Leisingera sp. NJS204: one gene and its partner. The protein of the gene in region 1 interacts with the protein of each later gene in a pairwise test. Links are inferred from orthologs where the notes say so. Each region holds a gene or a part of one and is shown on either strand. Other genes may lie near its edges. The genes, in order: rlmB and ETW24_RS10690.

Region 1 (16,386 bases):
GCTTCCTGCGCCAGATCGGCGTTGGCCCAAAGCCGGCCCGGATGGTCGTGCATTGCGACAATGGCCCTGCTGAGGCGCGGGTCCGAGAGGCCTGCCAGCAGCCCCGGTTCAGTGGCGCCTTTCTGGATCTGGTTGCGCAGGAGGCGCACCATCAGCACCTCCCCCAGCCGGTTGATCACCGATTGCGCGCCGCAATGCCGGCCCTCTGCCTCGTCCCGCATCAGACGCACCAGCCCCTGTGCTTCGGCATTGCTGCTGATGCCGTAGTCCACCACCGATGGCAGGGCCGCCAGGAACGGATTGCTGTTGCCCGACCAATCCACCCGCGCTGCCCACATGATCGCACCGGGGTCCGGATCCGCCAGCGGGCCGCACGGGCGATAGAGGATCCGCACCGGCTGCCCCGCCGCATCTGCCAGCGCAATCAGATTGGCCTCGCCAGGCCCGGCGGCCAGCACGGCGAGCTGAAAGCGGTCCATCAAGGTGGTAAGGCGGTCCAAACTCCGGTGTTCCAGTCAGGTTTTTCGGATTTATGAGACAGTAGCCTGCGCGATACGTTTGATCAACCACCACTCGCACCACTACTCACGAAGGACCAATGCCATGCTGATCCCCCGCCAGAAGACCCCGGAGCTGACCCTGCCGACGCTGGACCACGGCCTGTTCGACCTGTCTGCGGAGACCTCCGAACGCGGCACTGTGATCTGCTTTTACCGCGGCCTGCATTGCCCGATCTGCGCCACTTATTTGAAGGAGTTCGACAAAAAGGCCGCAGCCTTTGCCGAGCGCGGTGTTGATTGCATCGCCATCAGCTCGGACGGCGAAGAACGCACCCGCGCGATGGCCGACAAGATCGAAGCCAAAGACCTGCGATTTGGGTACGGCCTGCCTCTCCCGGCGGCCAAGGACTGGGGGCTCTATATCTCGACCTCGCGCGGCAAGACATCGATCGGAATCGAAGAACCCGCGCTGTTCTCGGAACCCGGCCTGTTCCTGGTGACGCCTGAGCAGACGCTGTATTACGGCGCGGTGCAGACCATGCCGTTTGTGCGCCCCCATTTCGCGGAACTGGTGGCGGCGCTGGATTTTGCCATTCCCAACAACTACCCGGCGCGCGGCGAATACACCGGTGATGTGTAGCACCGGCGCCAGCCCTTAAAATCGGCTGCGTCCGGTAATGGACAAGGGGTCCGCTTCCATGCATACGGGGCGGACCTTTTTCGCGTTTCAGGTCCCCCATTGCACATCCGTTTCGAGAAATACGACCATACTGAAGGCAAGCACCGCTATTGCCAGCTGAGCCTGACGCCAACCCTGTTCGGCGACTGGTGTGTTGAGCGTGTGTCGGGACCGCTGAATGCGCCGGGCGGCGTTCAGAAGCGGACGTATTTCGCCGCCCAAGCAGAGGCGCTGGCGATTTTTGAACGCTTCCGGGACCGGCAGATGAAACGCGGCTATGCGCCGATCCCGGTGCAGCTGGGGCTGCTGTAGGGTCACGCCCTCTCAGGCTTATTTGATCCGGGTCCAGGTCTGTTTTGAACAGATCAGCCCGCCCGCCACACATCCGCGCAGGGCAAGAGAGCGACCCGTAACATCCATCTTGCCGATGTAGATTTTATCATTGGAGGGCCGCCAGACCTTGCCCTCGTAAGAGCCATCGCCGTTCGGCACCATGCCGATCACCAGCGTCTTGCCGATATTCGGGGACTTGTATTCGCCCTCACTGTTGAAGGTGCGGGCAATCTTGCCGCAGACGGCAGCGCCGCATTTTTCCATCTGGATATGCGCATAAGAGCCGTCATCCGCTTGCGTCTTCCAGACGCCCAGTACCGGGTCCGCCGCTGCCGCGCCCGTAAGCCCTATTGCAACGGCCAGACCTGCCAGTAGATGTTTCATTCCATGTCCTCCCTGTTTTTCAGGCAGCCTGTCCCTGATGCGCCCGCTGAGGCAAGGTTGACTTCGGGTCGCGTTGCAATTCGGCCCCGCCTTGTGCAAAAGACCGCCAGCTTGATTTCACGAAGGACCGCCCCGATGATCCTCTACCCCGCGATTGACCTCAAAGACGGCCAGGCCGTGCGCCTGCTGCATGGCGAGATGGACAAGACCACCGTGTTCAACGACAACCCCGCCGCCCAGGCGCTGGAGTTTGTCGAGGCGGGCTGCGAGTGGCTGCATCTGGTGGACCTCAATGGCGCCTTTGCCGGTGAGCCGGTGAATGCCGCGCCGGTCGAGGAGATCCTGAAGCAGACCAAAGTGCCGGCACAGCTGGGCGGCGGCATCCGCGACATGGCAACCATCGCGCGCTGGATCGACAAGGGCCTGGCACGGGTCATTCTGGGCACCGTGGCGGTAGAAAACCCGGACCTGGTGCGCGAGGCGGCGCGGGAATTCCCCGGTAAAGTCGCCGTCGGCATCGACGCCCGCAATGGCCGCGTTGCAACCAAAGGCTGGGCCGAAGAAACCGACGTGATGGTCACCGACCTCGCCAAATCGTTTGAGGACGCGGGCGTAGCCGCGATCATCTACACCGACATCCTGCGCGACGGCGCAATGAAGGGACCGAATGTGGAGGCGACTGCGGATCTGGCCAATGCGGTCAGCATCCCGGTGATTGCCTCGGGCGGCGTGTCCTCGCTGGACGATCTCAGGGCGCTGAAATCCTGCGGTGCGCCGCTGAACGGTGCCATTTCGGGCCGCGCACTGTATGATGGGGCGATTGATCTGAAAGAGGCGCTGGCGGTTCTGAAAGCCTGAGGCGTCTACAGAACCGGGAGGCCAAATGCGCCTGATCCGCCGAATTCTTGCCATTCTGGCCCTGGGGCCCATTGCCCTGTGGCTGCTGTGCATTGCCTTGGTAATACTGCTGGGGTTCGGCTTTGGCTGCGAAATCAACGAAGGTTTTGCCAACCCTTGCGTTGTGCTGGGCCGGGACCTGAGCGAGACTGCCTATTCCATGGGCATCCTTGCCGCCTGGGGGCCGCTTATCTTCGGCCCGGTCTCAATGGGGGCCGGGCTTCTTTGGGCGATTGCCGTTGCGATTGACCGCCACCGGTCCCGCCCGCGCCAATAAGGCACGGGAGGGCCGGTCCGGCTCCTTGGCTTACTGCGCGGCGGCAGCCGTCAGCTTGCCCAGGGCGCCCTGCATCTTGGCGATAAAGTCGGCATCTGCAGGGATATCGAGGGTAGAGAGCATCTCTGCCGGATCCTCATAGGTCAGCCAGACCTGACCTTCCGCATCTTCATAGGCCAGCACCTTCAGCGGCAGATAGAGCCCCGCGCGCGGGTCCGCCTGCATTGCCGGGGTGCCCAGCTTGGGGTTGCCGAAAATCAACAGCTGCGAGGCCCCCAGCTCCAGCTCTGCCTTCTGCGCACCTGCAGCATGGTCGACGCGGGCAAAGACGGTGGCGCCTGCGCCCTCAACCGCTGCCTGCAGCGCATCCATGGTCTCAGCCACGAGTTTCTGGCTGGGTAACTTCATCAGTTCGGCGGCGGCGGGCAATGCGGACATAAGGGCGATGGCTCCGGCAAGAATAGGGGGTTTTGTCATAACAACTGCTCCGAAAATGTACTGTGATAGGATGAAAACAAGGCAACAGACCCCGGCTGGCAATTCACGTCTTCGGCATCGGCAGTTCTTTGCTGCCAGCCTGCGGCCGCACAAGCCGCAACGTGTGATTGCAGCACCAGTCAATTTGAAGCACTAATTCAAAAGCTGCTGCACCTGCGCTTACGTTCCGCAAGTTTTAGGCAACTATGCCTATTCCCTGATGATCTGGGGTTTTGTTTACATCGCCACCATTCTTCTACCCGCGTTGGTGCTCTTTGGGGTAACAGAAGCGGCCTACCGGATACGCCTTAAGAACGCACCCACCAGCTGAAACATACGCCCTCCCGGACCAAAACGCGCATCCACCGCCATATCTGTTGCGATTCCAGCGTCCATTGCGTACCCACGAGCCAAGCAGTCCGAAAGGCCCGATCCATGCTGAAGACCCGTATCATTCCCTGTCTCGACGTCGCCGACGGGCGCGTGGTCAAGGGTGTCAACTTTGTCGGCCTGCGCGATGCGGGCGACCCGGTGGAATCGGCCAAGGCCTATGATGCGGCCGGCGCGGATGAGATCTGCTTTCTCGACATTCACGCCACCCATGAAAACCGCGGCACCATGTTCGATGTGGTGCGCCGCACCGCCGAGCAGTGCTTTGTGCCGCTGACCGTGGGCGGCGGGGTGCGGACCAAGGACGATGTGCGTGCGCTGCTGCTGGCCGGGGCTGACAAGGTCTCGTTCAACTCGGCTGCCGTGGCCAACCCGGATGTGATTGCCGAGGCCGCAGATCAGTTCGGCAGCCAGTGCATCGTCTGCGCCATCGACGCCAAGACGGTGGAATCGGGCCGCTGGGAGATTTTCACCCATGGCGGGCGCAAGGAAACCGGCATCGACGCGGTGGAATTCGCGCGCACGGTGGTGGCAAAGGGCGCCGGGGAAATCCTGCTGACTTCGATGGACCGCGATGGCACCAAATCCGGTTTTAACCTGCCGCTGACGCGGGCGATTTCCGATGCGGTGGACGTGCCGGTGATCGCATCGGGCGGCGTCGGCAACCTGGATCACCTGGTGGAAGGTGTGACCAAGGGCGGCGCAAGCGCGGTGCTGGCGGCCTCGATTTTTCACTTCGGGGAATACAGCATCCAGGAAGCCAAGAACCACATGGCCGCCGCCGGCATCCCGATGCGGCTGAACTGAAGGGGCACGTGATGAGCCTGCTGCACGATCTTGAAGCCACCATCCTGTCCCGCAAGGGATCTGACCCTGACAGCAGCTGGACCGCCAGGCTGCTGGCAAAGGGGCCGGAGAAATGCGCCGAGAAATTCGGCGAGGAAGCCATCGAGGCGATCATCGAAGCGGTGAAGGGCGACAGCGGCAAGCTGGCCTCGGAAGGCGCCGATGTGCTCTATCATTTCCTGGTGATGCTGGCGGCCCGCGACGTGGCACTGGACGATGTGCTGCAGGTGCTGGCCGAACGCCAGGGCCTCAGCGGCATTGCCGAGAAGGCCGCACGCCCCAAAGGCTGATCCCAGGGCCGCTTCTGCAGCGGCGGGTCAAGGGAGGCGCAGCCTCCGCGCGCCAGCGCGGCTTGCCCTTGACGCGCACTCTTATACACCCTCAGCAAGGCCCTGACGGGCAAACTTGCCCTTCCGGGCCTCTCAGCAAAATCTTCTTCTTGCGCCGCGCAGCGGCGCTACGCCCAACCGTGGAGGCTGTCCAAAGGACGGCCGGAACGGGCGGGAGCACCTCCGCCCCGCCGCCGCCTCAAAGCTTCGAGGATATGATCCCGGTGGCGAAACCGCCAAAACGCAACTCTCCGAACAGGCGCTGGTATTCGATCTTGGGACAGCGGTTCTGGATCACCGTGACACCGCGTGCTTCAGCCTTTGCGGCGGCTTCGGCATGTTCCACACCAATCTGCATCCAAATTGTCGGCAGCTCAGGAAATGCCTCCAGCGCCTCGTCCGCAATGGGCGGCACCGCCTCTGAGCGGCGGAAGATATCGACCATGTCCACCGGGACGTCTATTTCAGAAAGACTGGCCCGCACCGTTTCGCCAAACAGCATCTTGCCTGCATGGCCGGGGTTCACCGGAATCACCCGGTAACCCTTGAGCCCCAGATAGCGCGCCACGTAATAGCTGGGGCGCACCGGGTTCATCGACACGCCGGCCACCGCCACCACTTTGGTCCGTTGCAGGATCGTTTTCAGATGCTCATCGCTGTATTCTGTCATGGCCCGCACCCTAGCTGCGGCGCCCGCTTTGGCAAAGGTGGATTCGCTGCAGGGCAAACAAAAAAGCGCCCGGACGAACCGGGCGCTAGGTATGGAACGAGGGACAGTGAAAAAGATCTGCGGTGGTTCCACTCCGCAGTCCCTATTGAATATGGGCCACAGTCTGGAAAATAAAAGAGCACCTCTCGCAATCGTGAGGTGACAGGCTATTTCCTTAGAACCGCAGGCCAATGCGCGCGGCCGTCCGCAATCATCTGCACGGTGTCCGCCTGCCACAGATGGTGGACACCGCGGTTGTTCAGAAGAAACAGCTCTCCGTCCACGATGGCCCAGATTCGCGGGTTTCCATCATGAAGCCGCCCCTGCGACATCGCATAGGCGCAGTAGCCGCCAAAGGCCGGCGCATAGGCCCGCGGGTTGGCCTCGAACTGCGCCTGATTGCGGGCTGATGCAAACCGCCAGACAACGCCTTTCCACATCACCGCATGGCCGCGCCGTCCGGGTTCTGCCGTGCCATGTTCGAAAAACGCAACCGCATCATACCCGCCGATAGCAACGCCCGCACGGGAAGAGAAAACAGCAGCATCAGCCCGCGCCATATCCGGCAGGGACACAAACATCACCGCAACGGCCATCAGGACCAGACGCAAGGCCACATTGCACTCCATTCACTTCTTGCAACAGACTTCCGACTCTGCCGCACCGCCGTGCTCTTGCAAAGACGGCATACGCAGATGTGATCAGCCCGTGACGGCCGGCGCCGCGGCCCTACCGGGCGATGGAGGCGTAAAGCGCGATGGCCGCTGCATTGGAGACATTGAGCGAGCCAAAACCGCCCGCGGCGTCAATCTTAACCAGCCCGTCAACAGTTTCCTTGGTCTTCTGGCGCAGGCCCGGGCCTTCGGCGCCCAGAACCAGTGCTACCGGCAGGTGCTTTTTGCCGTCCAGTGCGGTCTCAATGGTGTCCTCCGCCTCGCCGTCCAGGCCCAGTACGACAAAGCCCATGTTCTGCAGTTCAGCGATGGTATCAGCAAGGTTGCGCATCCGCAGATAGGGCTGGCGTTCCAGCGCGCCGCTGGCGGTCTTGGCCAGCGCCCCGGTTTCAGGTGCCGAATGGTGGCGTGTGCCAATGACGGCGCTGGCGCCCAGCACCTCGGCCGAGCGCAGGATGGCGCCGACGTTGTGCGGATCCGTCACCCGGTCCAGCAGCAGCACCCGCGGCGCCTCGCGGCCGATGCAATTGTCGGCCAGCCCGCCCCAGTTCAAGGGCTTCACTTCCAGTGCCGCGCCCTGATGCACCGACTGTGCGTCAATCGGAGGGTTGAACTTGCGCGGGTCGATCACCTCGGCCTCGACGCCCGAGGCTGCGATGGCGTCCGCCAGTTTCACTTCGGCGTTCATGGTCACCATCAGGCGCAGTTTCTCGCGCTGGGGATTCATCAGCGCATCGCGCACCGCATGCAGCCCGAACAGCCAAACGGTTTCTGCCGAGGCGGCCTTTTTGGACTGTTCTTTTGCGACGACCCATTTGGGCTTCTTGGTCATTTTACTCTCCGGCAGAAAGAATTTTCAAGGCGTGCTGAAAACTTGCGTTTTTCCGGTTGACGCCCCTTTGGCCTGCTTGTAATCACGCCTCCACATCAGGTGCAACATGCAACTGACAGTGGGCGACAGGCCGCAAGGTGTGGCAGGGGACTGTAACTCCCTCGCGGAGACGCACGCCTGGTTCGATTCCAGGGTCGCCCACCATCTTCTCTTCTATTCAGACCGGACGATGGTGGCCCAGCTGCAGACCGGATGGGCTGCGCGCCGCCCCTGTGCTGTCCGGCGCAGCAAAAAACCCGCGTGAAGTTCGCGGGCTTTCCGTTTGATTTGAAATGGGAATGCGCCAGTCAGGCGGTTTCAGAAACGGCCTGTTCCGCCCAGGCAACCAGCGCGTCCAGATCCGGTCCCGCCTCCACGGCCATACCGTCGGCAAAGGTCTGGAACGGCTCCACATTCATCTGGTTTACGCCGGAAATCACCGGAATGCCCAATGCCAGCGCCTCGCCGATTATGGGCCGCATGCCGCGCCCGTCGGCCTCGTGCTTGCCGAATTTATTGACGATCATCAGCTGCGGTGCCGGGTCCGTTTGCAGCGTGGCAGAGACCTGCCCGACCGCTTGTTCCAGCGCTTCCGGGTTCAGGCGGCAGCCGCGGGCGCCCGCGCCCAGGGATTGCGAAATCCGGATGGTTTCGCCTGAAGGCAGCACCCGCACATCCATGTCGCACAGTTCCTTGTCGTAGCATTCGACATTGGTCTGCACGATGCCGGCCAGGCGGATGCCCTTGGCCTGCAGCCGTTCGGCAAGCTCGCTCAGCAAACGGTCAGTGGCACCGCGTTCTTGAGTCATCACATAGGCCAGGTGCATCGGTCATTCTCTCCAGTCTCGTCTCAGTTAATAGGTGGTCATGCAGCGGGCTGGGTCAACCCCTACCACGGCAACGGGCTGTAGCCGATGACCGGGGTGTGCAGGATCAGCAGGGCCAGAAACACCGCGCCCGCCAGCCCGGCCTCAGCCGCAGAGGGGCGCAGGCGGGCCAAGCTCAGCCGCGCGGTATTGCGGTTGAGGCGGGTCCATTCGCCCTGCCCCATCCGCCGCTGTGTGCGCCGGTCGATCAATGCCATGCCGGTCCAGGCAAAGCCGCCAAACAGGCCAAACAGGATCACATGTGCCAAATCGCCATTGGCCAGCAGATGCGCCCCGGCCCAGAGCGCCATGGCCGCAAGCAAAGGGTGGCGGCTGACACCCAGGATGCCGGGATCAGCCGGATCAAAGGCCCGCAGCCCCAGGCCGCCAAAGCTGAACGGGTTCTGCCGCATCATGCCCGCCACCGCCAGCAGGCAGGCCAGCGGCATCAGCAGAAGCGGCGCCCAGCGGAAGATGTCCCAATAGGGCAGCACGCCGACATAAGGCGCCCGTGCCGCCGCCACGACCAGCCAGGCCAGAATTACCAATGACAGCAGGCTGTAGGCGATGATGTAGCCGCGCTGGCCCAGGCGGCCCACCAGCCAGGGCCGCACCGGCGGACGCACCGGGATGGCGTGGCTGGCCAGAAACAGCATCAGCGCGGCGGTGAATTCTAGCCAGCCCATCGGGGTCTCTCCTGCCTTAGATCAGTCTGTCATGCAGCTATAGGCGGGCGGGCAGTGCAGAACGTTGCCCCAGATCAAAAAAGGCGCCGCTGGGGCGCCCTTCTCACTTTGCGGCAGCCAGACCTACAGCCCCAGCGCCTTGCGCCTCTCCTCGGCAAAGCCCTGCACCATGCGGTCGGCGATCAAGGCGAGGATCGCCATCGCCGCCCCGGCCGAGATGCCAAGCCCCACATCCGCCTGCCCAAGCGCCAGATAGATCGACTGGCCCAGGCCGGTGGTGCCGATCAGCGCCGCAATCACCAGCATTGCAAAGGCATAGAGGATGGTCTGGTTCAGACCCAGCAGGATCGACGGCGCCGCATAAGGCGCCCGGATATCCTTGAGCATCTGCCATGTGGTGGCACCTGAGGCTGTTGCGGCTTCTATCATCTCCTCTGGTGTCGAGACCAGCCCGTGCCGGGTGTAGCGGATCATCGGCACGATGGCATAGGCAATAATCGCCAGGAAGGCCGAGAACTCGCCGATCTGAAACACCATCAGCACCGGGATCAGGAAGACAAACAACGGAATCGTCTGCAGCATGTCGCAGATGGGCCGCACCAGCCGCCAGAGACCGGGCGACACCGCTGAGGCAAGCCCGATCGCGCCGCCCATTACCGCGCAGGCAAAGACAGCCGCACCCGACAAATACAGCGACAGCAACGCCCGTTCCCACAGGCCGGAGACCAGAATGGTGCCCAGCAGTAAAACCGTCATGATGGCCAGACCGCGCCCGCCGGCAACCCAGGCCAGCGCGCCTGCACCGATCAGCACAAAGGGCCAGGGCAGCTGCGAAATACCCGTCTCCAGCATGCCGGCGGCAATCAGCAGCATCACGCCCAGCGCCAGCTGGCCGCGCAATGCAAAGACCAGACCGGCAGCTGCACCCGCCGCAAACACCCCCAGGCTCATCGCCGGGGTCCAGGAGAAACCCCAGGTGAAGGGCAGCACCGCCTGGTCCAGCCCGATCCGCAACGGCAGCAGCACATAAAACAGCACGTTGTTTTTGAACGCTGTCAGCGCATCGGCATTGGCAGTGGTAAAGGCCGACAGCCCCCTGTCGACGCTGTCCGCGACCGGGTTGAACAGCGCATAGGCGCCGGGTTGCTGAATGTAGCCCCAAAACACGGCGCTGGCTGCGGCGCCCACGGCCAGAATGCCCCAGGCAATGCGCGGATCATGCTTCTCCCGCCGCTCTTCGGTCAGGGTGCCGCTCATCCGGTCGATTAGGATAGCAAAGACCACAATCACCGAGCCGGCCAGCAGGCTTTGACCGAACTGCGCCTTGCGCATGGTCAAAAGGACCTCCCAGCCGATGTCGTCAAAGCCGCCGATTACTGCTGCGATGATCACCATCGACAGCGCCGCCATCAGGCATTGATTGACGCCCACCATGATCTGCTGCCCGGCCGAGGGGATCTCGCATTGAAACAGCTGCTGCAGCCGGGTGCCGCCGGCCATGATAGCGGCTTCCTTGATCTCCGGCTCGACCCGCTCCAGTCCCAAAAGCACATTGCGCGCCATTGGCGGCGCGGCATAGATGGCCGAGGCGATGAGGCCCACAACCGGGCCAAAGCCGAACAGCACCAGCAAGGGCGTAAGATAGGCAAAGGTCGGCACCGTCTGCATGATGTCCAGCAGCGCCTGCACCGGTTTGCGGACGCGCGGGTATTCATTGGCCAGGATGCCGATGCCGCCGCCGATGATCAGCGCCAGCGGTACTGAAACAGCAACCAGCGCCAGCGTGTTCATGCTTTCGGGCCAGTACCCCGACGCCAGCACAAACCCGAGCCCCACAAGGGCCATCAGCGCCATCCGCACCCCGCCCAGGATCCAGGCCAGCGCCGTGGTAGCGCAGATGACCAGCGGCCAGGGCGTGTTGCTCAGCACATAATTCGCCGCTTCCATCGGGTAGAACATCAGCGCCGAAAATCCACGCGCAGTGGGTTTGATCAGCGCCAGCAGCCACTCCATCACCGCGCCGGCCCAATCGGTTGCGGGCAGCATCCAGGCGGCAGGGAATTTGACCAGCCACGGCAGGCTGCTTTCCAGCAGAAGGCACAGGGCGCCCGCCGCCGCCGCGATCAGCGCCGCCACGGATCCTTTTGTCAGAACCGCCATTACCCCTGCTCCACCTGCAGCGCCGCCGCCAGATTTGCCGGGTTCACTACCCCAACCACGTTGCCTTCGGGAGAGCGCACCGGCACCGGCTCGTACAGTTCCATGCAGCGCGCCAGGGCCGCGTCCAGCGTCATGTCCTGGCGCAGGCCGGGATCATCGGCGCCATAGGCCAGCCCCGCGCCGGTCTCCATCACCGAGGCCACACGGGCGTGCCGGCCCTTGGCCACATCCTTGGAGAACTCGCGCACGTAATCATCCGCCGGGCGCAGCACGATATCGGCGGGGGTGCCGATCTGCACAATCCTGCCGTCCCGCATAATGGCGATACGGTCGGCCAGTTTCAGCGCCTCGTTGATGTCATGGGTGATAAAGACGATGGTGGTTTTCAGCTTGCCCTGGATCTCAAGGAATTCATCCTGCAGCTGACGCCGGATCAGCGGGTCCAGTGCCGAGAACGGCTCATCCAGGAACCAGACCGAGCAATCCGCCACCAATGAGCGGGCAATGCCGACACGCTGGCGCTGGCCGCCGGACAGTTCGCGCGGATAATGGTTTTCACGTCCGCGCAGGCCGACCAGATTGATCACCTCTTCCGCCTTGGCCTGACGTTGCTTTTTCTTCACCCCCTGCACCCGCAAGGGATAGGCGACGTTTTCGGCCACCGTCATATGCGGGAACAGGCCGAAATGCTGGAACACCATGCCCAGCTTCTTGCGGCGCAGTTCGATCAGCCGTTTGGGGCTGGCCTCAACGATATTTTCGCCGTCGATGCGGATTTCGCCGCCGGTTGCGTGCAGCAGATGCGAAATGCAGCGGATCAGGGTTGATTTGCCGGACCCCGACAGCCCCATGATCACAAACAGCTCGCCCTCCTGGACTTGGAAGGACACATTCTGAACCGCCGGGATCAACCCCTTGCGGCGCAGCTCTCCGGCGGCGTCATGCGGCGAGTGATGGTTTGCCAGCACCTCTTTCAAGGCGCTGCCTGCGTCGTTGCCAAACACCTGCCAGACATTCTGGCAGGTAATGGCCGGCGTGTTCGTGCCAGTTTCAGAGCCACTCACTGGGCGCGGCTCACTTGATGGCGGCGTCGACAACCGGGCGCCATTTGCCCTCGTTTTCGGCCATCCATTCGGCGACAACTTCCTCGACCTTGCCGCCGTCCACATCGACCGCGCCCATCATTGGCTGCTGGTCTTCCACTGCCAGAGTGTAGTTCGACAGGATCTCATAGGCAGCGGGCCAGGTTTCCTCAGTGCCGGACCAGGCTGCCTTGAAGATGCGCGAGGGCGAGAAGTCGCAGTCATTCACCGCATTCGGGTTCGGACCCCAGGCCGGATCCGAGAAACAGGCCTCCTCACCCGCCGGGAGATCGACGAATTGCACATCATAAGCCGACATCGCCCAATGCGGCTGCCAAAAGGTGACCAGCAGCGGTGTCTTGCGCTCGGTCGCGGCGCGCAGTTCGACAATCAATGCGGCCTCGGAACCCGCAGGCACCGCCTTGAACGGCAGGTCCAGCCCGGTCATACGGTCGGCGCCCGGCGTGCCCCAGTCGGCGGGGTAATCCACCAGGCGGCCATTGGGCAGTGTTTCCGCGGTGGCGAACTGCATCGCGCAGTCCTTCAGCGCCTCCCAGGCCGGCAGGCCGGGACACAGCTCGGCCACATGGGCCGGATAGGCGATGCCTTCGCGCGCGTTCAGCTCCAGATCGCCGAGTTCAACAACAGTGCCCTCGTCGATCTTCTTGGCGTATTCATCCGAGACGTTCGAGGACCAGATTTCCAGCGTCGCGTGGATGTCGCCGTCAGCAATCGCCTGGAACTGGTTCATCATCCCGGCCGAGACAAATTCCACCTCATAGCCCGCGGCCTTCAGCATCCCGGCGGCAATATGGGTGGTCACATGCTGGCCGGTCCATTCGTTCACAGCCAGCTTGATCGGTTTGCTGGTATCACCAAGTTCCGCCGCCGAAGCAAAGCCCGCGGCAACCGTCATTGATGCGGCGCTCAGCGCCAGCGCATATCCTTTGAAGTTCATTATTCTACTCCCTGTCAGTGTACTTGCGCCGCCGATTGTCCGGCTTGGCGCGTCCTTTTTGGAACCCGGCGGTTCATGGCGTCTGCCTGGCCTTGCGGCTGGTCTTGTTCTTGTCAGCAAGCACCCATGGTCCAAGTGTGGCCGGGGATAATGCAAGTATTGGAACATATTACGACTGTTTGTCGAGCGATTGCGGCATAAACTGTGAAAAATTTTGATTGATGGTTCAAGTTTCTGTCCAATCGGACAAGTTCCGGAATCACCCTGCCCCGCGCGGCAAACGCCCGCACCCGGCATAGCGCGGCCGGGACCCCGGCTTCAAGACCTGCCCCTCACGCAAAGACAGCGCCCCCGCCTGGGGCGGGAGCGCCGAAATCGAAACCCGGACCTTGCGGGTCAGGACCGGCCTTTGCCAGTGGCTTCCTCGATAACGGGCATCCATTTGGCCCGGTTCACCGCAAGCCAGCCGCGGGCGGCCCCCTGCACGGTTTCGCCGCGGACATCCACCAGGCCGATCAGCGGCTGCTGGTCCCAGATGCTCAGCTGATAGTTCTTCAGGATCTCATGGGCGGCCGGCCAGCGGTCTTTCAGGCCCTTCCAGGCCGCCTTGGCAACCCCCCCGCGCTGAAAATCGCAATCTCCGGTCTCTTTCGGGTTTGGCCCCCAGGCCGGGTCCGTATGGCATACCGGGTCGTACTTCGGCAGGCGCACGAATTGCAGCGCATAGGTCGACATGGCCCAATGCGGTTGCCAGAAAGTGGCGATAACCGGACGTTTTTCCCTATAGGCATTCTGGAATTCTTCGATCATCGCGGCCTCGGATTCGGCTGCGACCACATCGAACGGCAGCCCAAGCGCCCGGATCCGGTCACCACCGGGAGACCCCCAGGATTCAGGGTAGGCCAAGTAACGGCCTTTCTTGCCCTTGCCGTCGGCAGAAAAGATCGCCGCGCAGTCCCGAAGCGCTTCCCAATCCGGCAGCCCGGGGCACATCTGAGCGACATAAGGCGGCACAACGACGCCGTTACGCGCATCAAGCCCAAGGTCTCCCAGATCGACCATATCCCCGCCTTCCAGCGCCTCAACATAGCCTTCAGGCGAACTGGATGTCCAAACCTCCATGATGGCGTGCAGCTCACCGGATTCAATCTGCGGGAAAACCCCGCCGAGGCTGGCCTCGACATATTCAACCGTATACCCCGCCTCCTCCAGCATGCCGCCGGCGATGTAAGTAGAAAGATGCTGGCCGGTCCAATTGTTGAGTGCCAGCCGGATCGGCGTTCCGGTATCTCCCATATCGGCTGCTTCAGCGGTTCCCGATACCGCCAGCGCCGCCAGTGCAGCGGCAAAGGCTTTGATTTTCATCGGCGTAACTCCCGTACTGCCAGTCGTCCCACATGCTGCGCTCTGACGCAGCCCTTTTCCCGGGATAACAGGCGGGAGTTGACAAAGATTAATACGCGGCCGGATGCGGCAGTACTTTGGCTGGGAAAAAATCTAAAACTTGCCTCAAGTGCGGACTGCGCACGCCAGCCGCTATGACCGGTCAGCCGGTCTTGCGCGCCACTAGCAGGACCGGATCATAGGTCAGCGGCAGTTTGCCGCCAACGCCGAAACGCTGCCGGTAAGCACTTTCAAAGTCCTGCAGCCGCCTGCGGCTCCAGCTTTGCTGGGCGTGGCCGTTGACACCGGTCCGGCGCAGGTGTTTCAGCAGTTCCAGCGCGGTATCGAATTCCAGCACGGCAGGGCGTTGCTCAATGGCCAGAATCTCCAGGTCTTGCGGCAGCACGGACGGCCACTCCCCGGCATCCAGGTAGCTGGGCGCCGCGGCGGATGACCCCAGCGCCGCCAGTTCGCGGAACTGGCCCCGGCCAAAGCCGGACAGCGCCAGCCAGCCGCCGGGCTTCAGCCGCGCCGCCAGCCGGGCGGTCAAGGCCGGCAGATCCGGGATCCACTGCACGGTCGAGGCTGAGGCAATCAGGTCCAGCTGCTGCGGCAGCGGCAGGGTCTCAACCGGGCCGCCCTCAAACCGGGACTGCGCCGGGGCTGCGCTGCCCAGTGCCTGCAGCACCTGCGCCGCCTCCGGCACCAGGTCATTCAGCAACAGGCTGCCAGCCGTGAACCGCTGCAGCAGGTGCCGGGTCAGATGACCGGTGCCGCAGCCGAACTCCAATACCGCCCCGAACCGGCGGGGTGCGCCCTGTGCTTGCAGCAGACCTGCAAGCTGCGCCGCAATATCCGCCTGCACAGAGGCGGTGCCGTGATAGCTGTTCAGCCCGCGGCGGAAGCTTTGGCGCACGCGGGTCTGATCCAGCTGAGGCGGCAGCGTGTCTTTCACTGGAACAGCTCCTCCCACTGCGAGAAGCGGCCAAAGGGGGCGTGCGGCGCGTCGATCTGTGTCACGTTCTGCCCCGCCCAGGCGCGTGCCAGATTGGCGGGCGGAAAGATCTTGTCGCCGGAGCTGATCCAGACCTTGTCAAAGCGAATCTGCGGCGCGTCGCCGCGCTGCTCTACAGCCAGCAGCTCAGCCCGCCGCGCAGGCACATCCAGCGGTTCTGCCTCTTGCGGGGCACCGAATACACGGGTCAGAAAGTCCTGGTAGCTTTCCAGGCTCAGCGTTTCCATTGTTCTGCGGAAGACCGCAGGCGGAATACCGGCGCCGCGGTTCACCGGCTGCAGGCTGCCGTTCACCGCCGCCTTGCGCTGGAACACCACATCCGCCCGTCCCTGCTGCCAGTGGGCATAAGAAGCCACACCAAAGGACCAGGCCAAGACGCTGACCCGGCTGTAACCGGACAGATCCGGCAGCTCTGCGTTCAGATCGGTATAATCGCCGGCAAACAGAATGTCCTGCGGACCGTCCAGATGCCAGAACACCTCCGGCCCCACAGCCCAGCCGCCGAAGACCACGATGGCCTCGGCTGCATTGTTCTGTTTGATCCAGCGGAACTCCATTGCTTACAGCTCCCGCGCCAGCCGCAGCATGCCTGCGGTGATCCGGCTCAGCTGATCCGGAGACGTGATGAACGGCGGCATGGTATAGATGTTTTTGCCAAAGGGACGCAGGAACACGCCCATATCATGCGCACGGGCGTGGGCCTCATCCGCGGACACCGCGTGTTTCATCTCGATGACGCCAATGGCGCCCAGAACCCGCACATCCGCCACATTGGGCAGATCGCGCGCCGGTGCCAGTTCAGACTGCATCTGCTCTGCAATCCCCGAGACCGCGCCACGCCAGTCCTGCCCGGTCAGCAGATCCAGCGAG
Region 2 (5,581 bases), 540 kb from region 1 along the record:
CGAAATTTCGCCCACGGCAACTTTCAGCCTGCAAGAAACCGCCTATGAACAATATGTTAGGTGAAGAAGATCACTTTCACCCAATCGCCAGGCTCAGAGGGGGTATGCAATTTCTGCAACCCTGCGCACACGCTCATTACTGCAATTATTTTTGCACAGGACAGCGCAGCGGAGTCTGGCAAAAAAATGCCCCGGACAACCAGGGCATTTCAGTGCGCCGGGTCCCGCAAGGATCAGAACTTCCAACCTGCGCCCAGATGCACCTAGAAGGCCGGGCCAGCGCTTATGGCTAGCCGAAGGGGCTTAGCCCGGCTATCACTATCCAGCTGTCCAGCGCATCGCGCAATGTGGCGCCGCGTGCGGAAAACCCGTGCAGCTGAACAGACCACCGGCTTTCAGGCGCAGCTGTCTGTTCCCCGCGCACCAGCCTGACTTCGCCGCCCATCATGACAAATTGAGACGCCCGCGGGATGCCCTGAAGCTCGGACAGGATACGCCAGTCGGAAATACTTTGCTGAGTGTTTAATTTTGACATGCGGGAGTGCTCGGATTTCCGTCTGAGGCCATGAGTGCCGTCGAGGCTGTGCTGTCTGCGAAAAAACAGAAAGCTCTTCACGCTTCGCTGCTTCTGGGCTGGGGCACATCGGCAGAATAAACGCGGTACTTGCCGTTTTGATCGCCCCTTAGCGGGCCAAGCGGGACGACATTTGCAAAGCCTGAGGACTTGGCAAGCCGTGCGACAACCGGCGGAGACAGAAACACAAAACGTTCTCCGCCCAGCTCCTGCAGGAATGTCCGCAGCCGCTGCAGCACCAGCTGCCCTGCACCCGCGGCACCATTCGATGCAAACCTGGTGAGTTCCCAGACCGCGGGATCGCATGGCGGCTCTTCATCACACAGGTCCGTGGGCAGCCCTGGAAGCATGCCGCGGACCGCATCACGCACCATGTAAGTCATTTCGGATCTGCTAGGATGGCGGCCCCCGCGATCTGTGCGCAGCAGCCTCGCGCCGGCCAGCGCTTCGCCTGTGGCAGGATCAAATGCGATAATGTAGTAGGCGTCCAGATGGTCGTACTGATCCAGATCGCTTCGGCAGGACAGCCACACGCGCCAGTTTTTGCCTTCCGCAAACACGCTCTTGCGCAACGACATAAAGGCATCCAGCACATCCTGATCGGGACTTCTCAGTGACTTTGGCAGCCGCACCGGATCAAACCGGACAACCATAGTTTCAATACCCGTTCCGGCCTTGGCTTCGCTCCTGGCGTATCCGTTTTGCATAAATGTATCTCCAGTACAGGTTTCGACCTTCCCTGCTCAGAAATTACACCTAAAGGTAGATTCCCGGTTGTCTACAACTACCTTGCTGTTGCATTCTATTTGCAACTCTGGTCACATCAAATGCGACCTAGGTTGCGGGTAAGGCAACCGAGGTTGCCGGCAGAGAGACTTAAGTCGCAAGTCATTCGGGGTGGAAGATTGAGATGCCAAAATCTGTAATTACAACGAATCTGCCCTCGGACGGAGCAAACAGCACGAAGATTGCCGAGGCTTTTTCGGCCTGCAGGTCCGCGATCAACGAAGCAAGCACCACGGGTTTCACCCTCATGGTCAACTTTTCAATCATGGGGTATGAGCACTTTGAATGTTCCTTCCACGAAAAATGGAAGGAACAGTATGACCGGGAAAACTACTTCCTTCATGACCCTGTATTCAATTGGGCACTGAAGAACGAAGGCGCCATACGCTGGTCGGCCATTCAGCTGCCCGATCCTCTGCAGATACTCGAAAAGTCTCAGCGGTATGACTTGGTGTTTGGCGCTGCCTTTGCGGCTCTGACGGGATCAAAAAGATCGATGGTGTTTGTTTCCCGGCAGGACAGGGAGCTTTCGGATACCGAGATGCGCAGGCTGAGCATGGTTGTCACGGAGTTTTTTGACTCGCTGCTTCCCCCCCCGTCCCTTTCCGGGAAAGAACTGGAGATGCTGCGTCTGCATATCCAGCAGGAGATGTCTTATGATGAGATCGCCGAGCAGTTCACGCTTTCTCTATCAGCAGTGAAAACCAGCTTTCTGCGGATGCGGCAAAAGTTCGGCTGCAAGTCCACCGCGCGGCTCGCCTATCTGGCCAAAGAGCGCAACCTGTTTGGGGTAGAGCCGCCCTAACCTGTTGACCGGAATCAATAAATAATCCGGAGACCGTTTCAGAACGAACAATGCAGATTTCCAGGAATTTCACCAAAGCTGCCGCTCTCGTATATCACAGGATCCGGCACCTTGGAGTCGATCCTGCCGCCCGCTGTAATGAGAACAGGCCAAGCAAAGGCAGCTATCCAAGACGGCCCAGCCACACCGGAACATAGTAAGAATAAATTCAAGGGTATAAAACATAGCGCAGAACACTCGGCGCGCTAAGTTTGTAAAAATTCATCTGTAAAATCAAATTGGTGCGGGTGAAGGGACTCGAACCCCCACGCCATAGGCGCCAGAACCTAAATCTGGTGCGTCTACCAATTCCGCCACACCCGCACGCACACAAAATGCTTTGTGTGACGCGGTGACTATCAAAGGACAGCGGCGGATGCGAGCGGAAAACGCGTCCTCGGGCGCCATGTGCAAAACAGCAACAATCCGTCCGCATAATTGCAACAATGAACAGGCTTTCGCCGGAAAAGGCTGGGCCTGGAATCCGGTTCTGGCATAGATTCACAAAAAAGTCTGAGGCAGACAGAGCGAGTAACAACATGAAACCGTTTGGTAATGCGGCATTACGCGCGCAATTGGCGATGCGCGGCCAAGCACAGCCCCGGCGCCTGTATCAGGGCAGCCAGAACATCAGCCTGCTGCGCGGCACCCTGGTACTGACCCGCGAGGGCGAGCGCGCAGCGGAAGAAGTTAAAGCAGGCGGCAGCCTCATCACCCGCACCCAGGGCATGGCCCGGGTAGAAGCGGTCCGCACCCGCCGCGCCATGCTGCAAGCCGTATGCATTTCTGCCGGATCGCTTGGCGACACCCGCGCAGACAGCGACTTGACCGTCCCTTGGGACCAGCGGATCCTTGTCCGTGATTGGCGTGCCAAGGCAATGTTCGGCCAGCCGCAGGCAGTGGTGCCGGCCTATGAGCTGGTGGATGGCGAATTCATCCGTGATCTGGGTCTGCAGATGATGGATCTGACGATCCTGGAGTTTTCCCGCCCGCATGTGATTTATGCAGGCGGGTTGGAACTGGCCGCGGCCGCCGCACCGGACGAAGATCTGCGCCCGGCGGCCTGAGCCGGAGCGTTACAGCCCCAGCCTGCGGAACACCGCGGGGACCTGCTCTGGCAGGTCCTCGGCAATCAGTCCGGGGCCGAATTCCAGCGCGCATTCCACATGGACATAGGCGGCAGTTTCGGCGGCCTGCATTGGAGAGAACCCGCGCGCCATCAGCCCGGTGATGAAACCTGCCAGCACATCGCCCGACCCGGCGGTGGCCAGCCAGGGCGCGGAACGTTCGTAATGGGCTGAGTTGACCGAGCAGCGGCCGTCCGGCGCGGCAATCACCGTATCCGGCCCCTTGAACAACACCACGCAGCCCGCGCGTTTTGCCGCATCCCGGGTCGCATCGACCTTGGAATAGGCCGGGCCTGCGACGGCAGGCGCATTCAGCTTTTCCGCGAGGTCCGGGAACAGCCTGGCAAATTCGCCTCCATGCGGGGTGATCACACAGTCTTCATGCAAAGCCTCAAACAGCACCTCCGGCTTCATCTCGAACCGGGTAAGCGCATCTGCATCCAGCACGGTTGCCCGTTTTTCCTTCAATGTGGCGAACACCATCGCCTGCGTATCCGCGCCGCGCCCCATACCGGGACCAAGGCAAATAGCGCTGAGCCGTTCGTCTTCCATCAGCTCCACCAGCCCATGTGCTCCGTCGATCTGGCGCAGCATGATGGCGGTGAGATTGGCAGCATTTTCAAACATCGCCGAGCGCGGTGAGCCGACAGTGACCAGCCCGGCCCCGATCCGCAAGGCTCCGCGGGCGGCCAGCCGCGCGGCGCCGGTTTTGCCATGGCCGCCGGAGAGGACGAGGGCGTGGCCGTGGGAATACTTGTGCTCTTCTCTATTTTTGGGCAGTAAATCTGACCGCCGGTGATCTACGAGGTTTACAAAACCCTCGCCGCTCGTCCCGCCGCACTCATTCATTCCAAGGAAATCATCTTGCTTGGCCAGAAAGCCCTTCCTGGCTTCAAACCCGGCCAGCCCAATATCTACAGTGCGCAGGCTCCCGCAGTAACCCGGCCCATCGTCAACGAAATGCCCAATACGGGGTCTATGGAAAGTGACTGTAAGCCAGCTCCAGTTACCACCATATTCCAGGCACAAAGCACGGCCACTGTTCAAGCAAAGACCCGTTGGCGCATCAACCGCTACCATCCGGTTCAAAGTTCTGCCCTCGGTGTATAGTTTGGTCAGCGGCTCAAGGACAGAACTGTCCGGTGCACGCGACAATCCGGAGCCAAAAATTGCATCCACGAAAAGGCTCCCTTCCGCGTTACCTACAGCTTCCATACTCCACGGCTGTACAGTGCCCGCAGCCAAACGCTCATAATTCACCTTCGCGTCCGGCGGCAGCTTGTCCGGGTCTCCATACAGAAACACCTCCACGTCCCAGCCGCGCTCCTTCAGCAACCGGGCGACCACAAACCCATCGCCGCCATTATTGCCAGGCCCGCACAGCACCACGGTCCGCAGCGGTTTTTCATCTTTCTCCAAATACTCCGGGGAGTGCGAGGGGCCGGCCCCTCGCCCGCTTTCAACAGGCTCCGCAAGTTCCGGCCACTCCTCAAAGATGGCCTCAACCACCCCCTGACCGGCCCGCTCCATCAGTTCAAGGCCTGTCACTTCGCCGGTTGCGATGGCGGCCTGTTCGATGGCCCGCATCTGGGCGGCGGTCAGCAGTTCGGTCATTTCGTCTTCTTTCCCGATTCAATTTTGCGCAATCCTTGGGCGCAGCGCTTAATTTTTAGGCGGTGACGATCAAATCCTGGCCACAATTGCCGCAGCTGCAGCCTCGCGCATTGCTGCCTTCATTTAGAAGTGAAATGACACCCTCAACAAGCTTGCGAGGAGCCATTCCGATGAAAAAGATCGAAGCCATCATCAAGCCTTTTAAACTGGATGAGGTGAAGGAAGCGTTGCAGGACGTCGGCGTGCAAGGCCTTTCAGTGATCGAGGTCAAAGGCTTTGGCCGTCAGAAGGGCCACACCGAGCTGTACCGCGGTGCTGAATATGTGGTCGACTTCCTGCCCAAGGTGAAGGTGGAAGTGGTGCTGGACGACGATCAGGTCGACCAGGCGATCGAGGCCATCGTCGATGCCGCCAAGACCGACAAGATCGGCGACGGCAAGATTTTTGTCTCGCCCGTCGAGCAAGCTATTCGCATCCGCACCGGCGAAACCGGCCCGGACGCATTGTAAGTTAACAGCAAATCTCCAAGACATCTCTAAAGAAGGACTAAGGGAATGAGCGTAGACGCAGTTCTCAAGACTCTCCGTGAAGACGACGTCGCCTATGTCGACATCCGTTTCACCGACGTGCGCGGCC

The links.
Region 2: the proteins of rlmB (region 1) and ETW24_RS10690 interact in binary tests that used the Escherichia coli proteins (3 or more experiments, as listed by UniProt). The link is inferred for Leisingera sp. NJS204 from one-to-one orthologs.

The regions. Positions count from the first base shown.
Region 1 is NZ_CP035417.1:2,716,031-2,732,416, forward strand. Bases 5,440-8,220 are described here. They hold rlmB (23S rRNA (guanosine(2251)-2'-O)-methyltransferase RlmB), read right to left. Parts: upstream 7,328-8,220; coding sequence 6,551-7,327; downstream 5,440-6,550. Other genes in these bases: ETW24_RS13375 (CoA-binding protein), read right to left, coding at 5,440-5,782; ETW24_RS13380 (YHS domain-containing (seleno)protein), read right to left, coding at 5,989-6,438; ETW24_RS13390 (DUF2478 domain-containing protein), read right to left, coding at 7,675-8,193. In the rest of the region: ETW24_RS13330 (AraC family transcriptional regulator), read right to left, coding at 1-500; ETW24_RS13335 (peroxiredoxin-like family protein), read left to right, coding at 604-1,140; ETW24_RS13340 (WGR domain-containing protein), read left to right, coding at 1,240-1,491; ETW24_RS13345 (DUF2147 domain-containing protein), read right to left, coding at 1,510-1,896; hisA (1-(5-phosphoribosyl)-5-[(5-phosphoribosylamino)methylideneamino]imidazole-4-carboxamide isomerase), read left to right, coding at 2,032-2,754; ETW24_RS13355 (hypothetical protein), read left to right, coding at 2,780-3,070; ETW24_RS13360 (DUF302 domain-containing protein), read right to left, coding at 3,101-3,547; imidazole glycerol phosphate synthase subunit HisF, read left to right, coding at 3,983-4,744; ETW24_RS13370 (phosphoribosyl-ATP diphosphatase), read left to right, coding at 4,756-5,073; more of ETW24_RS13375, read right to left, coding at 5,312-5,439; ETW24_RS13395 (NnrU family protein), read right to left, coding at 8,256-8,918; ETW24_RS13400 (ABC transporter permease), read right to left, coding at 9,042-11,078; ETW24_RS13405 (quaternary amine ABC transporter ATP-binding protein), read right to left, coding at 11,078-12,142; ETW24_RS13410 (ABC transporter substrate-binding protein), read right to left, coding at 12,153-13,118; ETW24_RS13415 (ABC transporter substrate-binding protein), read right to left, coding at 13,515-14,483; malonyl-ACP O-methyltransferase BioC, read right to left, coding at 14,665-15,456; and 2 more genes. UniProt on the Escherichia coli protein: Specifically methylates the ribose of guanosine 2251 in 23S rRNA.
Region 2 is NZ_CP035417.1:2,177,344-2,182,924, forward strand. What follows is about bases 2,614-5,581. They hold ETW24_RS10690 (NAD(P)H-hydrate dehydratase), read right to left. Parts: upstream 4,946-5,581; coding sequence 3,281-4,945; downstream 2,614-3,280. Other genes in these bases: ETW24_RS10685 (Hint domain-containing protein), read left to right, coding at 2,744-3,271; ETW24_RS10695 (P-II family nitrogen regulator), read left to right, coding at 5,116-5,454; glnA (type I glutamate--ammonia ligase), read left to right, coding at 5,500-5,581. Outside these bases: ETW24_RS10665 (hypothetical protein), read right to left, coding at 290-535; ETW24_RS10670 (acyl-homoserine-lactone synthase), read right to left, coding at 613-1,281; ETW24_RS10675 (autoinducer binding domain-containing protein), read left to right, coding at 1,485-2,165. UniProt on the Escherichia coli protein: Bifunctional enzyme that catalyzes the epimerization of the S- and R-forms of NAD(P)HX and the dehydration of the S-form of NAD(P)HX at the expense of ADP, which is converted to AMP.